Regions from separate parts of the Micromonospora sp. CA-248260 genome, predicted to be linked through region 1. Evidence: riboswitches for the same ligand, from Rfam matches in the RefSeq annotation. Region 1 holds a riboswitch; the other holds the start of a gene.
The links. A riboswitch is a leader RNA that binds a small molecule or an ion and turns the genes downstream of it on or off. The one in region 1 is predicted to bind ZMP and ZTP.

Region 1 (9,276 bases):
GGACCTGCCGGTGCGCCCGGTCGCCGCCGGCCCGACCGGAATCGACCTGGCCGACCTGCGGGCCCAGGTGCGTCGGGCGCGCGACGAGGGGTTGCGGCCCCGGGCCTGCTACGTGATGCCCGACTTCGCCAACCCGTCCGGCACCAGCATCCCGGTGGCCGACCGGCGGCGGTTGCTCGGCCTGGCCGTCGAGGAGGACCTGCTGCTGATCGAGGACAACCCGTACGGCCTCTTCCCGGCCGGGGACGCCGACCGGGTGCCGACGCTCAAGGCGCTCGACACCCGACGCCGGGTGGTCTACCTCGGCTCGTTCGCCAAGACGGTGCTCCCCGGGGCCCGGATCGGCTATCTGGTGGCCGACCAGCGGGTCGGCGGGCTCGACGGTGCGGTGGGGTTGTTCGCCGACCAGCTCGCCAAGATCAAGAGCATGGTCTCGGTGAACACGTCGCCGCTGGCCCAGGCCGTGATCGGCGGGGCGTTGCTGGAGCACGCCTGCTCACTGGTGACCGCGAACCGGCGGGAACGGGCGGCGTACACCCGCAACCGGGACCACCTGCTGGCCGGCCTGCGGCGACGTTTCCCGGCCGGCTCGCCGGTGCGCTGGAACGCGCCGGCCGGTGGCTTCTTCGTGGTGGTCACCGTGCCGTTCCCGGTCGACGACGCGCTGCTGCGGCGCTCCGCGCAGCGGTACGGTGTGCTCTGGACGCCGATGGCGCACTTCTACGACGACGGCCGCCCGGTCGACGCGCTGCGACTGTCGGTCAGCGCCGTCACCCCGGAGCAGATCGACCTCGGGCTGGACCGGTTGGCCGCCCTGATCACCGACGAACTGACCGGCCTCCGCTGACCGCGCGGTTGCCGTGCTCCGGCCGACCCGGTCACCGCGCCGACCGGCACCGCGTGTCATCGAACCGCCACCTCCCGTGCTGTGCGACGGATGGGCCGGTGGCCATAATGGACGCATGATCGCTTGGGAGTACGCCCTGTTGGTCCGCCGCTACCAGGGGCAGGGACGCCAGTTCCACGTCTCGTTCGTCTGGTACGGCCCGGACGGCTCACGCACCGACGTCACGGCCTACGGCGACACCGCCATCGCCCATCTCAACCGGGTCGGTCGGGAGGGCTGGGAGTTGGTCTCCGCCGCCGAGGACGTCAACAACATCCAGGGCAGCACCGAAGTCCACCGCTACCACCTCAAGCGCCCCCTCCCCTGACCCCCACCCCTGCCCGCCCGTCCCCGCCCCGATCTCTCCCCGTCCCTGCCCCCGCCTCCGCCCCCGGTCTCCCGGTTGATCAAGAGGTTTTGGTCACCAGAACCACCTTTCCTGACCTAAACCTCTTGATCACCCCAGCAGCCCAACCCGGCCTCACCCCCACCCTCCGGCTGTCCCTGGTCGGGGTCGGCACGGTGGTGGGGCCGGCACGGTGGTGAGGGTCGGTGATCAAGAGGTTTGGGTCACTGATGAGGGCTTTCGTGACCTAAACCTCTTGATCACCGCGAGGGAGCGTGGCGGGGCGGGGTGCCGGAATGGCGGGGCCGGGCCGGGCTTACAGTCAGCCCAGGTTGATGGTGGGGTAGAGGGGGTGGGCGGCGAGGAGGTCGGTGGCCTGCTTGCTGATCTTGTCGGCGACCGCCGGGTCGAGGACGTACTTGGCCTTGGACGGGGTGCCGTCGGCGTTGGCGCCCGGCGTGGTCTGGCTGAGCACGGTGTGGATCAGCTCGGCGGTGACGTCCATCTCGGCGGTGCCCAGACCCCGGGTGGTCAGCGCGGGGGTGCCGATCCGGATGCCGGAGGTGTACCAGGCGCCGTTGCGGTCCTGCGGGACGGCGTTGCGGTTGGTCACGATGCCCGAGTCGAGCAGCGCCTGCTCGGCCTGCCGGCCGGTGAGACCGTAGCCGGATACGTCGAGCAGCACCAGGTGGTTGTCGGTGCCGCCGGTGACCAGGGTGGTGCCCCGGCGCAGCAGCCCTTCGGCGAGGGCCTGGGCGTTGTCGACGATCCGCTGGGCGTAGTCGGCGAAGTCGGGCCGGCGGGCCTCGGCCAGCGCGACCGCCTTGGCCGCCATCACGTGCGGCAGCGGACCGCCGAGCACCATCGGGCAGCCCCGGTCGACCTGGTCGGCCAGCTCCGGGCCGCAGAGCACCATGCCGCCGCGCGGCCCGCGCAGCGACTTGTGGGTGGTGGTGGTGACGATGTGCGCGTGCGGCACCGGGTCGAAGTCGCCGGTGAAGACCTTGCCGGCGACCAGGCCGGCGAAGTGCGCCATGTCGACCATGAAGGTGGCCCCGACCGAGTCGGCGATCTCCCGCATGATCCGGAAGTTCACCTTCCGGGGGTACGCCGAGTAGCCGGCGACCAGGATCAGCGGCTTGAACTCCCGGGCGGCCTCGGCGACCCGGTCATAGTCGATCAGGCCGGTGGCCGGGTCGGTGCCGTAGCTGCGCTGGTCGAACATTTTGCCGGAGATGTTGGGTCGGAAACCGTGGGTGAGGTGCCCGCCGGCGTCCAGCGACATGCCCAGCATCCGCTGGTTGCCCAGCTCGCGGCGCAGCGCGAACCAGTCCGCCTCGGTCAGGTCGTTGACCTGGCGTACCTGGGCCTTCTTGAGGGCGGGGGACTCGACCCGGTCGGCCAGGATCGCCCAGAAGGCGACCAGGTTGGCGTCGATGCCGGAGTGCGGCTGCACGTAGGCGTGGGAGGCCCCGAACAGCGCCTTGGCGTGTTCGGCGGCGAGCGCTTCGACGGTGTCGACGTTCTGGCAGCCGGCGTAGAAGCGACGGCCGACGGTGCCCTCGGCGTACTTGTCGCTGAACCAGTTGCCCATGGTGAGCAGGGTCGCCGGGGAGGCGTAGTTCTCGCTGGCGATCAGCTTCAGCGACTCACGCTGGTCGGTCAGCTCCGCGCCGATCGCGTCGGCCACCCGGGGTTCGACCGCCCGGATCACCTCGAGCGCGCTGAGGAAAGCGGTGGATTCGGCGTTGCGCGACATGCGACCTCCAGGTGACGTGCGGAAGGCCCAGGCGCTCGGCGTGCGTCCTCATGACGGGGCCGCTTCCCGATGGTGCTCCATCCCCACGCGCCAGTCACGGCCCACCGACGATCCTACCGGGTGCCGTTCGGGCTGCCCGTGCGTACCTGCCGGTGCCGGGCAGCCGGCCGGGTTCTCCGATCGTGCGGAGCTCCGGTGCCCGGTACCGGCTCGGTCGGCCGGCCACCGCCGTTGCGGTGGCCGTTGCGGTGGCCCCACGCCGGGCGGTCGGCTGCGTACGATCGGCGGATGCTGGGGGAGGACACCGAGGGCAGTCTGGTCGCGATCAGCGATCTGCACATCGGGTACGCGGAGAATCGTGCCCTGGTCGAGGCGCTGCGGCCCACCTCGCCACGGGACTGGCTGATCGTCGCCGGTGACGTGGCGGACACCGTGGCCGACATCGAGTGGGCGCTCGGCACGCTCGCCGAACGCTTCGACACCGTCATCTGGGCACCCGGCAACCACGAGCTGTGGACCCCGCCGGCCGACCCGGTGACCCTGCGCGGGGTGGACCGCTACGACCTGCTGGTGCGGCGGTGCCGGGAGTTGGGTGTGGTCACCCCGGAGGACGACTACCGGGTGTGGCGGGGGCCGGGCGGTCCGGCGCTGGTCGCCCCGCTGTTCCTGCTCTACGACTACAGCTGGCGACCGCCGGGGTTCGACACCCGGGAGGCCGCGCTGGCCGAGGCGTACCGGACGGGGATCGTCTGCACCGACGAGTTCCTGCTGCATCCCGACCCGTACCCGAGCCGGCAGGAGTGGTGTGCGGCCCGGCTGGAGGAGACCGCCCGCCGGTTGGCCGCCCGAGACCCGGAGCTGCCCACCGTGCTGGTCAACCACTGGCCGTTGGACCGCCACCCGACCGATGTGCTGCGCTATCCGATCTTTGCCCAGTGGTGCGGGACGGAGGCCACCGCCGACTGGCACCGCCGGTTCGCCGCCACCACGGTGGTCTACGGGCACCTGCACATTCCGCGTACCACCTGGAAGGACGGGGTGCGGTTCGAGGAGGTCTCGGTGGGTTATCCCCGGGAGTGGCGGCAGCGCAGTGTGGCCCCCGGCCGGGTACGGCAGATCCTGCCCGCGCCGACGGGCGCACCGGTGACCCTCTGGTGAACCACCGGCTCAGCCGGCGTCGAGGCGGGTGACCAGCGAGTCGGTCATCGTGCCGAGGCGGCGGGCGGCGGCCGGGTCGAGCGTCGTGGTCGACAGCGGAACGGGTCTGCCCCGGTCGTTGGCGGTCAGGGCATCCGACGGTGGGTTGTCGATCCACGCCACGACGGGGCGGATCGACTTCCCGACCGGCCTGGCGACGACCGACGCCGCCCGGATCACCCCACGGATCGCCGCCGGCATGGTGGACAGGTCGCCGCTGCGGGTGAAGCCGGGGTGGTAGAGCACATACCGTGCCCGCGAGCCGGACCGCGCCGCGAAGTCCACCCCGAGCAGGTCGTTCGCCCGGCCGGCCTGCAACTGTGCGTCGACCATGCCGTACTTCCGGGTGAGCTGGAGGTCGTCCCAGTGGATCGATCCCCGGGTGATGCCGACCCCCGCGACGTTGACGATCACCGGCTGTTCGGCGGCGTCCAGTTGGTCGCGTAGACCGTGACTGAGCAGGTAACGGCTCAGGTAGTAGAGCGCGAAGGTCTGCTCCAGGCCCTCGTCGGTGACCACCCGCCGGGGTACCGGCCGGTTGGCGAACAGTGCCAGGGCGTCCACCTTCGGCCACCGTCGCCTGATGGTGTCGACGACCCTGCGGGTCTCCGCCACCGAGCGCAGATCCGCCCGGAGGAAGTGCACCCGGCCGGAGAGCGCCCGCACGGCCTGCCCCTTCGCCGGGTTGCTGCCGATGGCGACGACCTCGTCGCCACGGCGGATCCGGGCTTCGAGCGTCGCCCGGCCCATGCCGTCGGTGCCGCCGCTGATGACCGTGACGCGCATGCCGCCCCTCCCTGCCGCTGCCGGCCGGTGACCCCGTCAGGCACCGGACGTCGACCGTGGATCGCGGACGGCACAATCCTCTTCGGGCTCGGCGACCGAGGGAAGAAGGCACTTTCATGTCCGTACCGCACACGGAGGTTCGTTCCCTGGTGGCGGCGGTCCTGCCGACGCCCGTGCCGGCCGACGAGTACGAGCACTGCCCGGTCACCGAGGTGCTGCGGCTACTCAGCGACAAGTGGTCGATGCTGGTGCTGACCCTGCTGGGCCGCCGGCCGTACCGGTTCAACGAGCTGCACCGCACCATCGACGGCATCAGCCAGCGGATGCTGACCCGCACGTTGCGGGGCCTGGAGGGGGCCGGCCTGGTGCTGCGGGACGTCCATCCCACCGTCCCGCCCAGCGTCGAGTATTGCCTCACGCCGCTCGGGCAGAGCCTGCTCGGTCCGCTGTCTGGCCTCGCCGACTGGGCGGTCCGCCACGGGCCCGAGCTGGCCGCCGCCCGGCACCGGGCCACCGTCCCCGCGTCGTCCCTGCCGCACCGCACGGGTCTCTGACCGGACCCACGCGGGCCCTCGCTGACCGCCCCGGCGGGACCGAGCGGGGCCCGACCAGCCGGTCGGGCCCCTTGACGTACTCCGGTGCGGGTGTTGCCGGTCGGGTCAGGCGGTGGTGGCGTGCCGGGCGCTCTTGATCGCCTTCGGGTCACTGGGCGAGCGGGGCGCGTCCGGGCGCAGCGCGATCATCCGCTCGCCGATCTCCTGGAGCTGGTTGCGGCCGAGCGCCTCCCGCACCTTGGGGAACCACTCCTGCTCCTCCTCCTCGACGTGGTGCTCGACGTTCTCGATCAGCACCGTGGTCTTGGCGACGAAGTGGTCGTCGGAGGCGTCCATCGCGGCCAGTTCGGCGCAGAGCACGTCGGCGACGTGGTGCTCCTCGTACGACTCCAGGATGTCGTCCTCCAGGTCCGGCAGGAGCTTGCGGACCTGCGGGTACATCACCTCGTTCTCGAGGTAGGTGTGGGTGGTGAGGGCTGCCACGATCTCGTCGACCACCTTGCGGCGGCGACTGGCCGGTCCCTCCTGCGCCTTTTCGAACTCGCGGAAGAGGCGGCGCATCTCCTTGTGGTCCTCTTTGAGCAGGACGATGGCGTCGGTGGACACCGGCAGACCTCCTTGATCGGCTGACGGCCATCCCGGTACCCCTGGGTGAGCTGCGGAAACGGATCGCGGTCGACGAATGTCCGGCAACCTCAGACGGTGGCGACGGTGTGCGGTATCTCGTCGAGCAGGTCGCGGGCGAGGAACCCGATCCGGCCGAACAGCACCACCTGACCGGCCGCGAGCCGGATCCCGGGCGCACGGTCGGTGCGGTCGACCGGAGTCCTCCGCCCGGCGGCCCGCCCGGTCCCCGCCGGGTCTGGGTGGAGGTGGACCGTGATCGGTGAGTCGATATCCTGCCCGGGTGGACGGCGAACGGCTGGCGGCATCACTCACCGGGCGGCTGGCCGGGCTGGAGTTCGTCGACCTGGGCACCGACGAGGTGACCGCGCTGATCATCGACGCCGTGCTGGTCTGGGCCGCCGAGCAGGGCTGGCGCTCATACCGTCGGGCGGCGAGCGTGCTGCCGCTGCCGCCGCCGATGACGGACCGCCACTCGGTAGTGGACGTGGCGTGTGCCCGCCGCGACGGCCCGCCGGTGGTCGTCGAGGTTGACCACACCGACCGGCGGCGTACCTGGGAGAAGCTCGCGGCGGAGGCCGACGCCGGCCGGGTCGCCCTCTGGGTGCGCTGGGGTCCGGGGCGGTTCGCCGTGCCACCGGCCCCGATCCACCTGGTCACCTGCGAGGTGGCCCGGCGGGCCGGGCCGGTGGGCGCGGGTCGCCGGCACCGCCGGACCCCGGGGCCGGCCCGCCCGGCACCCGCGCACTCCACCCACGGCGTCGACCCGGTGGTCGAGCCGTTGCCGCTGCCGCCCGTGGAACCCGGTTCCTGACCCGGCGGGCCTACTCGAAGCGGGTCGGGTCGCCCGCGCCGTAGCGGACGATCTCCGGCTCGTCGGCGGAGAAGTCGACCACGGTGGTGGGTAGGGTGCCGCACTCGCCGGAGTCGATCACCGCGTCGATCGCGTGGTCGAGCCGTTCCTTGATTTCCCAGCCCTGGGTCATCGGTTCCGTCTCGCCGGGCAGCAGCAGGGTGCTCGACACCAACGGTTCACCCAGCGCCGCCAGCAGCGCCTGCGCGACCGGATGGTCGGGGATGCGTACCCCGACGGTCTTCTTCCTGGGGTGCAGCAGCCGGCGCGGCACCTCCTTGGTCGCGGGCAGGATGAAGGTGTAGCTGCCCGGGGTGGCCGCCTTCAGCGACCGGAACACCGCGTTGTTGATGTGCACGAACTGGCCGAGCTGCGCGAAGTCCCGGCACACCAGGGTGAAGTGGTGCTTGCTGTCCAGGTGCCGGATCTCCCGGATCCGGTCGAGGCCGTCCCGGTTGCCCAGCTGGCAGCCGAGCGCGAAGCACGAGTCGGTCGGATAGGCGATCAGGCCGTCGCCGCGCAGCAGGTCGACCACCCGGGCGATCGTCCGTGGCTGCGGGTTCTCCGGGTGTACGTCGAGATAGATCGCCATGGCGGCGAGCCTAGTGGGGGAGTGGCGGCGGTCGCCGGTGAGCCCGGAGCACGTCGCGCGCCCAGGTCAGCATGTGGCAGCCGCCGTCGCGGCACTGGAAGCAACGGCGCAGGGGTGGCGGCCCGTCCGGTGCCTCGTGGTGCTGCGCCACCACCCGCTGCGCGGTCCAGATGACCAGGGCGGGCGTGACCGGTCCGTCGTCCATCGGCATGGGACCCCTCCGGGTACGGGCAGATCCGGGCACCGATCCCCGATCAGGTACCCGGACCGCTACCGGCAGCCCAGATGACTGATCGTCACGAGCTGCCACTTACGGTAGTGGTGTACAAGCATGAACGTCTAGGGACGTAGCTAAAGAACCTGCCTCGTCTTGGCTCGATTAGTTTCTTGCCATGATCGATCCAGACGGCCCGGTGCCGGTCTACCGCCAGGTGGCAAACATCTTGGCTGGTCGGATCAGCAACGGTGACCTCGCGGCGCATCGACCGATTCCGAGCGAAGCGGCGATCGTGCAGGAGTTCGGGGTGGCCCGGGGGACCGCCCGGCGTGCCGTCGCGGAGCTTCGCGAGCGTGGGCTGGTCTACACCGTGCCGCAGCGCGGCACCTACGTCGGGCAACCCGAGGCGTAGCCCTCCGCGTATCGCTGCGATCCGGTGAGCCGGCTCCGGGTGTCGGGGGTGGCCGTTACCGTGTGAGCGTGGCGACGGCGGCCGAGGAGATCCAGGTGGGGGAGCGGCTGGTCCGCGTCTCCAGCCCCGACAAGCCCTACTTTCCCGAGCGCGGGCTGACCAAGCGGGACGTGGTCGGCTACTTCCTCGCCGTCGGCGACGGCATCCTGCGTGCCCTGCGGGACCGGCCGACGATGCTGGAGCGCTGGCCGCGCGGCGTGTTCGAGGGGGCGAAGATCGGCACCCGGCAGGACAACCGGGGTGACGCCTTCTATCAGAAACGGCTCCCGGCCGGCGCTCCCGACTGGGTGCGCACCGCACACCTCACCTTCCCCAGCGGCCGTACCGCCGACGAGGTCGCGCCGGGCGAGCTGGCGGTGGTGATCTGGGCGGCCAACCTCGGCACCCTGCGGTTCCATCCCTGGCCGGTGACGGCGGCCGACGTGGAGCGCCCCGATCAGCTCCGGATCGACCTGGACCCGATGCCGGGGGTCGGCTTCGACCAGGTGGTGCCGGTGGCGCACGAGGTCCGGGCCTTCCTCGCCGAGCTGGGCATGGTCGGCTACCCCAAGACCACGGGCGGGCGCGGCCTGCACGTCTATCTGTCCATCGAGCCCCGGTGGAGCTTCGGCGAGTGCCGACGCGCGGTGCTCGCCCTGGGCCACGAGTTGGGGCGTCGGCTGCCCGACCTGGTCACCACCACCTGGTGGCGCGAGCAGCGGGACCGGCCGGTCTTCATCGACTACAACCAGATGGCCCGCGACCACACCGTCACGTCGGCGTACTCGATCCGGCCCACCCCGGCGGCGCTGGTGTCGGCCCCGCTGGACTGGGCGGAGCTGGACGACGCCCGCCCGGAGGACTTCGACGTGCTGACCATGCCGGCCCGGTTCGCCGAGCGCGGCGACCCGCACGCCGGCCTGGACGGCGACCGCTACTCCCTGGAGCCGCTGCTGGCCCTGGCCGACCGCGCCGGCCTGGCCGCCCCACCCGAACGCTGACCAACCGCGC
Region 2 (9,276 bases), 270 kb from region 1:
CCAGGCCACCGCCCGCACCGGCCTCACCGACGAACAGTGGTGGCACGCCCACGCCCCCTACCTGGAAAAGGTGATGGACCCGGCCCGTTTCCCCACCGCCGCCCGGGTCGGCGCCGCCGCCGGGCAGGAGTACCAGGCCGCCACCGACCCGACCCGTGCCTTCGACTTCGGACTGGCCCGCATCCTCGACGGTATCGCCGCCCTGGTGGCCGACCGGTGCGCCGGTCCACCGCCGCCGGTGACCCCCCGATAGCCTTCCGGGCATGACCGTACGCCCGATCAGGATCATCGGTGACCCCGTTCTGCGCACCGCCTGCACCCCGGTGACCCGCTTCGACACCGCCCTGCAGCAGCTCGTCGACGACCTGATGGACACCCTCACCGGCGAACCGGGCCGGGCCGGTGTCGCCGCCCCGCAGATCGGCGTCGACGCCCAGGTGTTCGTCTACGACGCCGACGGCCACCGCGGCCACCTGATCAACCCCACCATCGAGTTGTCCGACGAGACCCAGGACGACGACGAGGGGTGCCTGTCCATTCCCGGGCTGTACTTCCCGACCCGCCGGGCCCTGCACGCCACCGTGCACGGCGTGGACCGGCACGGCGACCCGCTGACCATCTCCGGCAGCGGGTTCCTCGCCCGCGCCCTGCAACACGAGACCGACCACCTCGCCGGTCGGCTCTACGTCGACACCCTGCGCGGTGACATCCGCCGCAAGGCGCTGCGGGAGATCCGCGCCGGCCGGTTCGACTCACCGAGCCGCCACCGCTGACCGGCCGGCTCAACCCGCCCCGCTGGTCAGCGTGTACTCACCGAACCGTGCCACCGTGGTGAAACCGAGCCGCCCGTAGAGGCGCACCGCCGTGGTGTTGTCGGCCCGCACGTTCAACGTCACGTGATCGACGCTGTCGCGTAGCCGGGCGCACAGCGCGGCGACGACCGCCTGGGCCAACCCCCGACCCCGCGCCTGCGGGCGGGTGGTCACGTTGCCCACCGCGGCCACCCGGTAGGTCGGCGACCACACGTGCACCCCGGCCACCGCGACCAGCTCACCACCCGCACGTACCCCCAGGTAGTGGCCGGTGTCGAGCATCCGCGGGTCGAACCAGTTACCGGGGTACGCGTCGGCGTACAGGGCCCGCAGCGCCGGCAGGTCCGCCCCGGTCAGCACCTCACCCGAGGTGGCGACCCCGGCCAGCCGACCCGGGTCGGTCAACGCCATCCGCAGGTGCGCCCCCGCCGGGGTGATCACGTACCGGCCCGCGAGGACCTGTTCCAGCCCGGGGGACAGGTGCGCGTACAGCCGGGCGGGCAGCACCGGGGCCAGTTCGTCGAGCAGCGCCGCCGCCGCCGGCCGGTCCTCTTCGGCGGCGAACAGCAGCAGCACCGGCTGTGCCGCCCCGTGGTAGAGCAACGCCACCTGCTCACCCCGACGGAACCACGACGTGTAGGGCCAGAAGAAGTCGTCCAGGTCACCCAACTGGTAGGCGTGCAGCACCGGATCGCGCCGCAGCAGCCCGGCCAGCACGGCACGGTCGTGTTCGGCGCGGACCGGCACCGCTCAGCAACGACCTGCGGGAAGGTTCTCGTCGGCCCAGCGGGCCAGCTCGTCCAGCGCCGGCAGCAGGGCGGCGCCCCGGCCGGTCAGCTGGTAGCTGACCCCCAGCGGGGGGCCCTCCCGCACGGTGCGGCTGACCAGGTCGACCCGGGCCAGCTCACCGAGGCGGTCCGACAGCACCGACTCGCTGATCCCCGGCAGTGCCCGGGCCAGCTCGGCGAAGCCCGCCGGCCCCTGGGCGAGGGTGCCCAGGATCATGCCGTTCCACCGTTTGCCCAGGAACGCGAACGCCCGGGACAGCCCCCCGGGACAGGCGCGGGGCCCGTCGTCGATCGGGGAGCACGTCGTCATAAGCCCAGCATACGTGGTCCGTAACTCACCCTAGCCACTTCGAAAAAACTAGCTGCTACTGTGGTCGCAGCAATCGCCGATCCGACCGGAGGACACCATGACCGACGTACTGCCCAACCACCTGATCACCCTCGACCCGCAGGCCCAGGCCCAACTGTTCACCGAAGCCCGCACCGCCAACACCTTCACCGACACCCCCGTCAGCGACGAACAACTCCACGCGATCTTCGACCTCGCCAAGTACCCACCCACCGCCATGAACGTCCAACCCCTGCGGGTGCTGTTCGTCCGCCCCGGCGAAGGCCGCGACCGCCTCCTCACCCACGTCGCCGAAGGCAACCGCACCAAAACCGCCACCGCCCCCGTCGTCGCCGTCCTCGCCGCCGACACCAACTTCCACGAACACCTCGACACCGTCTTCCCCATCCGCCCCGGCATGCGCGAACACTTCGCCGCCGACCCCACCGTCCGCGACGGCATGGCCCGCTTCAACGCCGGCCTCCAGGTCGGCTACTTCCTGCTCGCCATCCGCGCCGCCGGCCTCGCCGCCGGACCCATGGGCGGATTCGACGCCACCGGCGTCGACAACGAATTCTTCACCGACACCGGCTGGAAGTCCCTGCTCCTGGTCAACATCGGACACCCCGGCCCCGACGCCTGGCACCCCCGCCTGCCCCGCCTCGACTACGACACCGTCGTCCGACACGCCTGAACCACCCCAGACCCACCAGTGGCTGGCCCGCCGAGCACCCACCCGCTCAGCCGGCCAGCCACTGGTCGTAACCCAACCGCACCACCAACGCCACCACCACCACCAGCAACACCACCCGCACGAACCCCGCACCCCGCCGCAACGCCATCCGCGCCCCCACCGCCGCCCCCGCCACGTTGCACACCGCCATCGCCAACCCCAACCACCACCACACGTGCCCCGTCACCGCGAACACCACCAACGCCCCCAGATTCGTCCCCGCGTTGACCACCTTCGCCATCGCCGAACCACCCAGAAAATCCGCCCCCACCAACACCGTGAACGCCACCACCAGGAACGTCCCCGTCCCCGGCCCGATCAACCCGTCGTACAACGCGATACCCACCCCCGCCACCCCCACCGCCGCCACCACCCGCACCCGGGTCCGCCGCGCCGGCACCGCCACCGTCCCCAACCGCGGCCGCAACACCACGAACAACGCCACCCCCACCAACACCACCAACACCACCGGCCGGTACGCCCCCGCCGGCACCACCCCCGCCAACGCCGCACCCACCCCCGCACACCCCACCGCCAACACCGCCGCCGGACCCGCCACCGCCCAATCGACCCGCGTGCGCCGCGCGAACGTCACCGCCGCCGTCGACGTACCCGCGATCGCCGCCAACTTGTTCGTCCCCAACGCCGTCGCCACCGGCACCCCCGGCACCGCCACCAACAACGCCGGCAACAACAACAACCCACCCCCACCGACCACCGCATCCACCCACCCCGCCAGGGCAGCCGCAGCCAGCAGAGTCGTCAACGACACAGGATCCACGGCCGGCCATTCTCCCCACCCCACCCGGCCACCCGCCCGCTCAAGTGGCCCACCTCACCGCCCACGTCGCCGCCGCAGCCACACCCCCACCACACCCAACGCCACGAACACCAACACCGAACAACACAACAACTTGATCATTCGGTAACTGTGCCACGGACGTAGGGTGCACAGGTGCGCCTGGCGACCTTCAACCTGCTACACGGCCGCTCCCTGACCGACGGGCTCGTCGACCCCGCCCGGCTCACCGCCGCCGTCCACGCCCTCGACGCCGACATCCTCGCCCTCCAGGAAGTCGACCGCGACCAGTCCCGCAGCGGCCACCACGACCTCACCACCCTCGCCGCCCAGGCCCTCGACGCCCCCGAACACCGCTTCGCCGCCGCCGTCGTCGGCACCCCCGGCGAACACTTCCGCCCCCTACGCCACGACGACGACGGCCACGGCGAACCCTGCTACGGCATCGGCCTGATCAGCCGCCACCGGGTCCGCAGCTGGCACGTCACCCGCCTCAACCCCGCACCCGTCCGCTCACCCATCTACGTCCCCGGCCCCGGCGGCGGCCTCATCCTCCTGCGCGACGAACCCCGCGTCGTCCTCGCCGCCGTCCTCGACACCCCCCACGGCCCCCTCACCGTCGCCGCCACCCACCTGTCCTTCGTCCCCGGCTGGAACGCCCACCAACTCCGCCGCGCCGTCCGCGCCCTACGCGCCCTACCCGCCCCCCGCATCCTCCTCGGCGACCTCAACCTCCCCGCCGGCCCCGCCCGCCTCCTCACCGGCTGGCAACCCCTGGCCCGCCGCCCCACCTACCCCGCCACCGCACCCCGCGTGCAACTCGACCACATCCTCGCCGACCCCCACGACCGGCACCTCCTACCCCCCGTCACCGCCACCGACAACCCACGCTCCACCATCTCCGACCACCGCCCCCTCGTCGTCGACCTCGGCTGACCCACCACCGGTCACCCCCGACCCGCAGCCCGCTGCGCCGCCCGCAACGCATTACGGAACAGCATCGCCACCGTCGTCGGACCCACCCCACCCACCCGAGGCGTGATCGCCCCCGCCACCCGCGCACACGCCTCGTCCACATCCGGCAACAACCGGCGACCCGCATACCGCACCCCACCACCCACCACCACCGCACCCGGACGCACATGCTCCGGCCGCACGATCCCCGGCACCCCCACCGCCGCCACCAGAATCTCCGCCCGCCGCGTGTACCGCGGCCAGTCCGCCACCCCCGTGTGCACCACCGTCACCGCCGCATTCGCCGTCGGCCGCTTCTGCGCCAACAACATCGCCAACGGACGACCCAACGTCGCACCCCGACCCAGCACCACCACCTCCCGCCCCGCCACCGGCACCCCGTGGAACGCCAACAACGCCTCGACCCCCGCCGGCGTACACGGCAACGGCCCCGGCAACCCCAACGCCAACCGGCCCATGTTCACCGGATGCATCCCGTCCACGTCGGAATCCGGATCCAACACCTCCAACGCCCGGTCGTAATCCAGATGCCCCGGAACCGGATGCTGCACCAACACCGCATGCACCCCGGCATCGTCGTTGAGATCCCGCAACACCCGATGCAGATCCGCCTGCGTCGCCGACCCCGGCAACCGCACATGCGGCGACGCGAAACCCAACTCCGCCGCCTGCCGGGACTTGATCCGGATATACCCGACACTCGCGTCGTCGTCACCGACCAGCACCGTCGCCAACGACGGCACCACCCCGACCGCCCGCAACGCCGCCACCCCCTCGGCGACCTCGGCGAGAATCCGCTCCGCCACCGGCCCACCCGGCAACAACCGGGCCGTACCAGACGTGGGGGAGGGGCAAGAGGAAACAGACATGGCACACCTCGACCACGAAGGCCCAGGCGGTCGACCTCCGCGACGAGCTCCCCGATGGTTGACCCATCCCCGTGCCGCCAGTCGCATCCACCCCCACCATGCCACACCCCACCGCCCACCGGGCCCCGCCACCCCACACGCGCCGGGCCCGGCCGCCACACGACGACCGGGCCCCACTGACCGACCTGCTACGAGACCGTGATCTGCGCGACCCCACCAGCCGGATTGCTGATGATGCCGACCATCGACCGACGACACGACCCGATGACCGGATCGTTCGCACACCCCGGGGCGCTGTAGTCCACCGCCACCACCTGGATCCGGTGATTGGCCACCGTCGGCGAGTAGTTGAACGGCGAACCCACCGGACAGCTGCTGCCACTCCACTGCGAACCCAACAGACCCAGATCCGTCCAGACACCCCCGGCGTCCATGTCGTTGATCCAGATGCGCAGCGGCCGCCGGTCGTTGTGACAGTTGTACGTCAACAACGTCCGCACCCCCGTCGCCCCCGAATCCGGCGGCGTGACCATCGCATCACCCGACCAGATCAGGTTGACCCCCCACGGCCGGCTGCCATACACCACATAGTCGTTACGGCTGCGATTGAACAACGCCTGACCACCCGCCGTGGTGATCACGTTCCACTCGTAGACCGCAGTGGCCGACCAGACCAGGTCGATGCCCCAGCTCTGCGCACCCCACCGCAGGTAACCCCCGCCCGGAACCCGCAACGCCACCTTCGTGGTGTTCGTGATCGGCGCGTTCGTCGGCAGACCCTCCCCGTACACCTCCCACCGCGAATTCGGCCAGTCGGTCCAGTTCAGATTGATGCCGTAGTCGCGCTCCGCGTACCGCAGCGCCTTGAGACCATTGCTCTGGTTACGCATCGGGCCGTACCCACCACTCCACGTCGGCAGGCCCTCCCAGTCGACGACCGCACTCGGCGGCGTCGCCAACACACCCGACCCCGCCGACACCGGGACCGCTGACACACCCGACCCCGCCGACACCGGGACCGCTGACACACCCGACCCGGCCGACGCCGGCACCGCACCGGTCAACCCGGCGAGGACCACCGCCACCAGCAGGCAGAGCACTCTGTGAACACGGGACATGTCTCCTCCGAATCAGGACACCAGCACGGACACCCCTAACGGCGTTCCACCCCGTGCCACCCCGTTCCGGCCCCCTCAGTACGCCGCACCCACCTCCTCCGGCGCCCCCCGCGCAATCGCCGCCAGCAACGCCACACTGCCCCGCAACGTCTCCACATCCGGCGACGACGTCGACAACCGCACCGCATCCGGCACCGGCACCCCCACCACCGCATAGTCGGCCGCCGGACTGATCACCACCCGCTGCCGGGCCGCAGCCGACACGAACGCCCCCGTCGACCACCCACCCGGCAACCGCCACCACACGTGGTACGACCGAGGATCAGCACGCACGTCGAACCCGGCCAGCACCTCCGCCACCACCGCCTGCCGCAACCGCGCGTCCTGCTGCTTGAGCCGCACGATCCGCTGCGCCGTACCATCAGCCAACACCGCCGTCGCACACGCCAACGCCACACCCGGCACCCCCCACGTACCGGAACGCACCGCCGCCGCGACCCGCCCGGCCAACCCCGCCGGACACACCAGCAACCCCAGATTGAGCCCCGCACCCACCCGCTTGGACAAACTGTCCACCAGGATCGTCTGCTCCGGAGCATGCGCGGCCAACGGCAACTCCTCGTCGTGCAGAAACGAATTGATCCGATCCTCGATCGCGACCAGACCCAACCGCGCGAGCCGCCCACCCAACTCGATGCGCCGCGCCGCCGACATCGTCACCCCCAACGGGTTGTGCAACGTGGGCTGAAGGTAGACCGCCGCGAGCGGCGCCCGACGATGCGCCTGCTCCAACGCCGACGCACTCAACCCCTCCCCATCCATACCGATCGGCACCAACGTCACACCGTGCCGCGCCGCGATCGTCTTCACCACCGGATACGTCAACTCCTCCACCCCGAGCCGCTGCCCCGGCGCCACCAACGCCACCATGGCCGCCGCGATCGCCTGCCGCCCACTACCGGTGAACAACAACCGCTCAGAGTCCACCACCCACCCCGGCCGGGACAGGAAGGACGCACCGACCCGCCGCGACTCCCGCGACCCGGTCACCGGCACCGGATGCATCGCCGCCTCCAGGCCCGGCGGTGCCAACACCCGCCCCAACGCCCGCGCCACCATCGACGACTGCCCCGGCAACACCGGAAAGTTGGCCTCCAGATCGACCAGGTCCGCGTCCCCCGACCGCACCGAGAAATCCACCACGAACGTGCCCCGACCCACCGCCCCGGCCACCAGACCCCGCCGCGCGAGCTCCTGATAGACCCGGGCCGCCGTCGACACCGCCATCCCGTGACGCCGGGCGAACTCCCGCTGGGGCAGCAGCCGCTGCCCCGGCCGCATCCGCCCGGACCGGATATCAGCCGCCACCGCATCGGCCACCAGCCGGAAATCGTCCCGCACCGTCACCCCTCACCTCCACCGAACCCTGCCCGCACCGCGCCCCCGCAACACCTCCGAGCAATCCGACCACAACCTCGGTGCAATCAACAGACACCCAGCCACGCAAAACCCCCCAATGTCGGATTCCCGGCCGCGAACGCAGTTGACGCCACCAACCAAACCGATGCGAGACTCACCTCAATCACCCCATTGACTCGGTTCATTGAGAGGTGTGACCCGTGAGGACACCCACCACATCCACCCACCCCACCGAACTGCTACGCCGCGCCACCGATGCCCTGTGGACCGACGGCGACCTCACCACCAGCCGCATCCACTTCGACGCCGCCTACCGCGCCGCAGAAGCCACCGGCGACCACCACACCCGCACCCTCGCCGTCACCGGCATGGGCGGCCTCTGGGTCCACGAACACCGCACCACCAGCGACGCCACCCTCCTGCTCCACCGCCTCCACCACGCCATCGCCACCACCGACCCCCACACCCCCCTCGGCATCCGACTACGCGCCCGACTCGCCGCCGAACAGGACTACCGCACCGCCACCCACAACGACACCCTCACCCTCGTCACCCAGGCCCGCGCCACCGGCGACCCCGTCGCCCTCACCGAAACCGCAAGCCTCGCCCACCACTGCCTCCTCGGCCCCGACCACACCCGACTACGCCACGAACTCAGCCAGGACGCCCTCACCGCCGCCCTCGCCACCGGCCGCCCCAGCGACCTCACGGTCGCCCTCCTCTGGCGCACCGTCGACCAGTTCCTCGACACCGACCCCCAAGCCGAACGCAGCCTCGCCGAACTCCACACCCACCTCACCCACCACAACCACCTCGCCGTGTCCTACGTCGCCCACGCCATCGACGTCATGCTCACCATCCGCGCCGGCAAACTCACCGAAGCCCGCGCCCGCGCCGCCACCTGCGCCCAACGCGGCACCACCGCCGGCGACGCCGACACCACCGGCTGGCACGGCGCCCACCTCACCACCATCGCCTGGTACCAAGGCCACCTCGCCGACCACCTCCCGATGCTGCGCGCACTGGCCGTCTCACCCACCCTCAGCACCGTCGACCACTCCTACCAGGCAGCACTCGCCGTCGCCTCCGCCCTCGCCGGACACCGCCGCGAAGCCACCGCCGCCCTCGCCCGCCTCCACGGCAACGACCTCACCACCCTGCCCCGCTCCAGCAGCTGGCTCGTCACCCTCCACGGCATCGTCGAAGCAGCCCACCTCCTCGACGACGGTCACCTCGCCACCGAGGCATACGACCTCCTCACCCCCTACGCCGACCGACCCATGCTCGCCAGCCTCGCCATCACCTGCTTCGGCAGCACCCAACACACCCTCGGCACCGCCGCCCTCACCGCCGGGGAAACCGACCGCGCCATCACCCACCTCCACGCCGCAGTACACGACAACCTCAGACTCGGCCACCTCCCCGCCGCCACCCT

Region 2: another riboswitch for ZMP and ZTP. It lies ahead of ACQP2H_RS15540 (bifunctional 5,10-methylenetetrahydrofolate dehydrogenase/5,10-methenyltetrahydrofolate cyclohydrolase); the one in region 1 lies ahead of ACQP2H_RS16735 (glycine hydroxymethyltransferase).

What each region holds. Positions count from the first base shown of each region.
Region 1 covers NZ_CP192021.1:3,781,404-3,790,679, reverse strand. Annotated here, with positions in the region: gene ACQP2H_RS16745 (PLP-dependent aminotransferase family protein) at 1-847, shown strand, start outside; gene ACQP2H_RS16740 (hypothetical protein) at 963-1,214, shown strand; gene ACQP2H_RS16735 (glycine hydroxymethyltransferase) at 1,555-2,991, opposite strand; ZMP/ZTP riboswitch at 3,010-3,099, opposite strand; gene ACQP2H_RS16730 (metallophosphoesterase family protein) at 3,280-4,149, shown strand; gene ACQP2H_RS16725 (SDR family NAD(P)-dependent oxidoreductase) at 4,159-4,974, opposite strand; gene ACQP2H_RS16720 (winged helix-turn-helix transcriptional regulator) at 5,091-5,528, shown strand; gene ACQP2H_RS16715 (hemerythrin domain-containing protein) at 5,634-6,134, opposite strand; gene ACQP2H_RS16710 (hypothetical protein) at 6,436-6,966, shown strand; gene ACQP2H_RS16705 (L-threonylcarbamoyladenylate synthase) at 6,977-7,597, opposite strand; gene ACQP2H_RS16700 (hypothetical protein) at 7,608-7,802, opposite strand; gene ACQP2H_RS16695 (winged helix-turn-helix domain-containing protein) at 7,990-8,226, shown strand; gene ACQP2H_RS16690 (DNA polymerase domain-containing protein) at 8,295-9,266, shown strand.
Region 2 covers NZ_CP192021.1:3,513,731-3,523,006, reverse strand. Annotated here, with positions in the region: gene ACQP2H_RS15575 (TetR/AcrR family transcriptional regulator) at 1-253, shown strand, start outside; gene def (peptide deformylase) at 264-773, shown strand; gene ACQP2H_RS15565 (GNAT family N-acetyltransferase) at 783-1,559, opposite strand; gene ACQP2H_RS15560 (winged helix-turn-helix transcriptional regulator) at 1,563-1,910, opposite strand; gene ACQP2H_RS15555 (malonic semialdehyde reductase) at 2,008-2,622, shown strand; gene ACQP2H_RS15550 (sulfite exporter TauE/SafE family protein) at 2,669-3,427, opposite strand; gene ACQP2H_RS15545 (endonuclease/exonuclease/phosphatase family protein) at 3,617-4,396, shown strand; gene ACQP2H_RS15540 (bifunctional 5,10-methylenetetrahydrofolate dehydrogenase/5,10-methenyltetrahydrofolate cyclohydrolase) at 4,408-5,304, opposite strand; ZMP/ZTP riboswitch at 5,318-5,399, opposite strand; gene ACQP2H_RS15535 (hypothetical protein) at 5,493-6,422, opposite strand; gene ACQP2H_RS15530 (PLP-dependent aminotransferase family protein) at 6,498-7,823, opposite strand; gene ACQP2H_RS15525 (hypothetical protein) at 8,042-9,276, shown strand, end outside.